One region of the Paenibacillus sp. V4I7 genome, then DNA from elsewhere that is predicted to be linked to it. Evidence: predicted binding sites of a transcription regulator. Region 1 holds the regulator's gene; the other holds the start of a gene.
The links. The regulator CtsR, encoded in region 1, represses protease genes until heat stress. The targets are predictions, from matches to a motif close to ATGGTCAATAAAGGTCAAACA.
Positions count from the first base shown of each region.

Region 1 (2,475 bases):
ATAATTCCAAGGTCAATACCAAGTCTCACATCTGATAAACGCTGCGCGGCTTCTTTCGAATCCATGATTCCTGCATATGACAGAATACCTAATGAACGGTTCACACGATCTATTATCCGCATTCGGGACTCTTGAATCAGCTTATGTCTCGCAGCACGTTCATGCTCTATAATTTGCCTTGCAACACTGTGTAAATTATCAATAATCTCATCTTCGGACTGGCCCAGCGTAATTTGATTCGATATTTGAAACAGATTTCCTAATGCTTCGCTGCCTTCCCCGTATAATCCTCTAACCGTCAACCCAACTTGCGTAACAGCTGATAAAATCCGATTGATTTGTTGGCTTAGCACTAGCGCCGGTAAATGCATCATCACCGAAGCGCGGATCCCGGTACCGACATTCGTAGGGCAGCTTGTTAAGTAGCCCCTCTTTTCGTCATACCCGTAATCCAGCTGTGTTTCAAAGATATCATCGATTTGGTTCGCCAAATCCCATACTTCTTTAATCTGAAAACCCGGACATAAACATTGTATGCGAAGATGATCCTCTTCGTTGATCATAATACTGATGGATTCATTTTCGCTTAAAATAACGGCGCCATTTCTGGACTCGTTAGCTAAATTAGGACTAATTAAATGCTTTTCTACCAGAACCATTCGCTCAAGCTCATTCAAATCCGATAGAGGAATGAGTGAAAAATTGCTTATCGTCTCCAACTCATCATTTTCAAGCACACCGGACAAATGTTCCAGTACTTCTTGTGATTGTTGATTAGTCGCTAGCATTGGATAGGGGTAGTCCCTAAGGTTACGAGCAATGCGGATCCGACTACTGATGACGATATCCGACTCAGGTCCTTCACCTTTCATCCACTCGCTCAATGCATCTGCTGTAAACCGCTGTAATGTCACTGGATTCACACCTCCTTACAAACTCACATACCCGCAATTTTCTTCTCAATTTCACGAATTTGATCACGAATCTTTGCAGCCTGTTCGAACTCTTCTTGTTCGATACAAGTCATCATATCCTTCTTGAGCGTATCAATTTCCCGCTTACATTGGATGATGCCGCCACTTCGCTTAGGCACTTTCCCAACGTGAACGATATTTCCATGCACCCTTTTAAAGAGAGGATCTAACTTTTCTGAAAAGCTTTGATAGCATGATCCGCAACCAAAACGTCCTAATTTACTAAATTGAGAATACGTAAGGCCACAGCTCTCACAACGGATCGCCTGAGACTTTGCAGCGGATAGAGATGACGGTTCGAAATCAAGTAATCCTGATAACAGATTGTGAATCGAAAATCCGTTGGAAGTTCCGGGAATCATTTCACCCTTCTCACGAGCGCAATTCTCACAAATGTGGAACTCGTTCTTGTCTCCATTCACAATCTTTGTAAAATGAAGAGTCGCCGGTCGTTTACCGCATTCCTGACAAATCATTTCATATGCCTCCTCATCTGCTAAGCAAGGATATCAGCATTGCTTTAAGAATCTTGGCCCGAATTTCATCGCGCAGCGGGAGCTTGAAGGTCAACACATCTCTCGAAATTGCTGCCCGAATCAGGTTAGCTTCTCGTGTTGAAATATAGTGGCCTTCCTGCAGTTGGTATACGAGTCCTTCTGAAGTAACTTGATCAATGTGTGTATGAATCGTGCGAAAAATGTGGTCTAAAATGGACCCGTGACTCTTGAGCTCGATTTTTTGGATACGAATGTATCCACCACCGCCGCGCTTGCTTTCCACAATGTAACCTTTTTCCAAGGTAAACCTTGTACTGATCACATAATTGATTTGGGAAGGCACACATTGGAACTGATCAGCTAAATCATTGCGTTGAATCTCAATGGCCCCTTCGGAACTCTGCTGCAGGACATGTTTTAAATACTGTTCAATAATTTCTGATACGTTGCGCATCAATTCGTCCTCCCAGATTGCCAGAAGTAAATTGACTTTGACTTTCTTTGACCTTAACTAGATTATAATCATTTCCTTTCTTTTTGACAAGTACTGCTCTAAAATCCAATCCTTAATAATCCGACAACCAAAAGTGAACCTTACTATTGTTGACCTTACCTACAGTTTTATTCGAAATAAAAACAAAAAAGCCTTCTTGAGATTTCTCTCAAAAAGGCTTTATCTTTTGCTTGGCAACGTTCTACTCTCCCAGAACCCTGCGGTTCAAGTACCATCGACGCTGGAGGGCTTAACGGTCGTGTTCGAGATGGGAACGCGTGGGTCCCCTCCGCCATCATCACCAAACAGTCAAAGCGTGTTTGCGCCTTGAAAACTAGATACGAAACTTGCGTAAAGTAAGATTACTTAGGAATTTTGGTTAAGCCCTCGACCGATTAGTATTCGTCAGCTGCATGCATTGCTGCACTTCCACCTCGAACCTATCAACCTCGTCGTCTACAAGGGGTCTTACATACTGGGAAATCTCATCTTGAGGGGGGCTTCGCGCTTA
Region 1 covers NZ_JAUSZD010000002.1:7,598,832-7,601,306, reverse strand. Annotated here, with positions in the region: gene mcsB (protein-arginine kinase McsB) at 1-872, opposite strand, end outside; gene mcsA (protein-arginine kinase activator protein McsA) at 938-1,450, opposite strand; gene QFZ80_RS35535 (CtsR family transcriptional regulator) at 1,464-1,925, opposite strand; rRNA gene rrf (5S ribosomal RNA) at 2,154-2,270, opposite strand; rRNA gene QFZ80_RS35525 (23S ribosomal RNA) at 2,340-2,475, opposite strand, start outside.

Region 2 (2,475 bases), 650 kb from region 1:
TTTACTCTTCCCGCCGGCTACACCAATGACGACTTCAATACGCTGAAGATCCTCCAGACGAAGTCCTACGGTTGGCATCTTGTGAACCACATTGCCTTGGCGGTCAAAATAGTACCCTAACGCCTCTGCGAGAGCACCTTCGGCTTCCAGACTGCGTGTCGTCTCCGCGTCGACCTTACGTCTGCGTGCCATGACCATAGCATCCCCGATACCGTGTACAACGATGCGACAACTGCGAACTGCGTCAACAACTTCTTGAATTTGCGGATCTTGGATAAGCGATTGGTACGCTTCCTCCCCGAGATGATCCGGTACATGCAGCAATCGGTATTTACCGCCTGTTTTCTTGGCCATAATAGAAGCAATGGTATTCGCCTGCATATCCACACTCTCACCAAGTCCACCGCGAGCAGGTACGAACCAGCTGCCTTTCATGGAAGAGGATATCGCCAGGTTATTGGCAATCTGCGCCATCGTAGATCCGCCGGTTACAGCGATGATGTCATCTTTGGACACATACTTGCGGAGTGCTGCTGCACCTGCACGTCCTAGCTCCTTCTTCGTAAATACCGAAGTGTCGGAGTCTCCCGGAACAACAATCACTTGCGAGATGCTGTACGACTTAGCAATGCTTTCCTCCAAGTCCGTCAATCCAAAAGCCATCTTAATGATGGGCTGCATGTCTTCAAGCAATTGACGGCCGGACTCTGTAATCTTCATCCCTGTGGCATCCGATTCGAGAAGTCCAAGCTCCTTAAGGAAATCAACTTCCCCGCGCAGCACGCGTTCAGTCATATCGAGTGAAGAAGCTAACGTTCTACGTCCGACAACACCTGAGACTAAGATATGATGTAGGATCGAGTACCGCTTCTTCATGATGTCCATGAGATCCGGCAAGAGCTGTTTCTGAATGTCAAGTATTTCTCTCATATGACGACTTATAACGCTCCTGATCCGTCGATGGACGTTTTATGTCCCGGGTATACATTTTGCGTCCCACCCGGGCGAAAAAAAAGTTCCTTGCACAATTCACACATCAGAAAGTTGAATTCACTGAAGATTGTTAAGCGTGAATGTTTTCTGATAACTTACTTTTTCATTATAACCAATAATCTTTCCAGATTCAACATTTGTTCAAACATTTTTCACTAATCTGGGCTGAAAGGGCTTACTGTCTTGCTTTTTCTGGGCGTCTGACATATAATAACCCTTGCTTCACTTTTTAACTTTTTATGCGCCCGTGGTCCAATGGATATGACGTAGGCCTCCGAAGCCTGAGATAAAGGTTCGATTCCTTTCGGGCGCGTTCATAAGAATTTCAGCAGAATCAGCATCAGAATGGCCAAAATCAGCATTGTTGCTGATTTTTTTTGTTGTTAGTTTGACCTTTCTTGACCTTCAGAGGTTTTTTCGTTATCATACTTGTAGATACTGTAAACAGTATGTACAAAGGAGATCAATTTCATAATTCAATGATGACATTGACTCCAAGCATCAATCTTTTAAACCATGTACCCACCCCAAGGAGGTCATTCTCATGAGTTTTATTCCTATGGTCGTCGAACAGGACGCGCGCGGTGAAAGAGGGTATGACATCTACTCTCGCTTGCTGAAGGACCGCATTATTTTCTTAGGCACGGGTGTCAACGATGTTGTGGCGAATTCCATCATTGCTCAGCTACTTTTCTTGGCCGCACAAGATCCTGATAAAGATATCTCGCTTTACATCAACAGCCCTGGCGGTTCCATTACAGCCGGTATGGCCATCTTTGACACGATGCAGTTCATTAAGCCAGACGTATCCACGATCTGCGTTGGTATGGCGGCTTCCATGGGGGCATTCCTCCTCACAGCAGGTGCCAAAGGCAAACGTTATGCTTTGCCAAACAGTGAAGTCATGATTCACCAACCACTAGGTGGTGCTGAAGGTCAAGCCTCAGACATCGAAATCCGCGCTAAGCGTATTTTGAAAATGAGAGACAACCTGAACAAAATCCTAGCAGAGCGCACGGGTCAAACTTTCGAGCGCATTGAAAAGGATACAGACCGGGACAATTTCATGAGTGCTGCGGAAGCGGCCGAATACGGACTCATCGATAAAGTCATCGAGCGCGTCTAATTTGTAGAATAAAAACCAGCCTGCATGATTGCTCAAACGAGCGGCCGTGCGGCTGGTTTTTTTACGCCTCGTATGGAACCCTATTCGTCACTTTCCACTCCTCACAGCTGCCGTAAACTCATAAACATAAAAATAAAAGCCCCCGAAGTACTAGTGTTATTAACTAGTCTCCGAAGGCTCCTATCTTTTCAAACTTTTTTTTATTTTTTATCTTCCATCGGATAGAAAATCAGGTCAATCGGGAAAGCCGAGCCTGCCGGAGGCGTGAACTCGATGTCCAGCGCATCTTCCGTACCCGTTGTACGAGCGAGCACTTGCATTCCGTCAAATGCTGTGATGACACCGGAATATGGTAC
Region 2 covers NZ_JAUSZD010000002.1:6,952,831-6,955,305, forward strand. Annotated here, with positions in the region: gene QFZ80_RS32500 (sugar-binding transcriptional regulator) at 1-930, opposite strand, end outside; tRNA gene QFZ80_RS32505 (tRNA-Arg) at 1,235-1,306, shown strand; gene clpP (ATP-dependent Clp endopeptidase proteolytic subunit ClpP) at 1,538-2,119, shown strand; gene QFZ80_RS32515 (copper amine oxidase N-terminal domain-containing protein) at 2,320-2,475, opposite strand, start outside.
Region 2: a site for CtsR is predicted at 1,379-1,399, ahead of clpP (ATP-dependent Clp endopeptidase proteolytic subunit ClpP). Genes of this name have one in related genera too.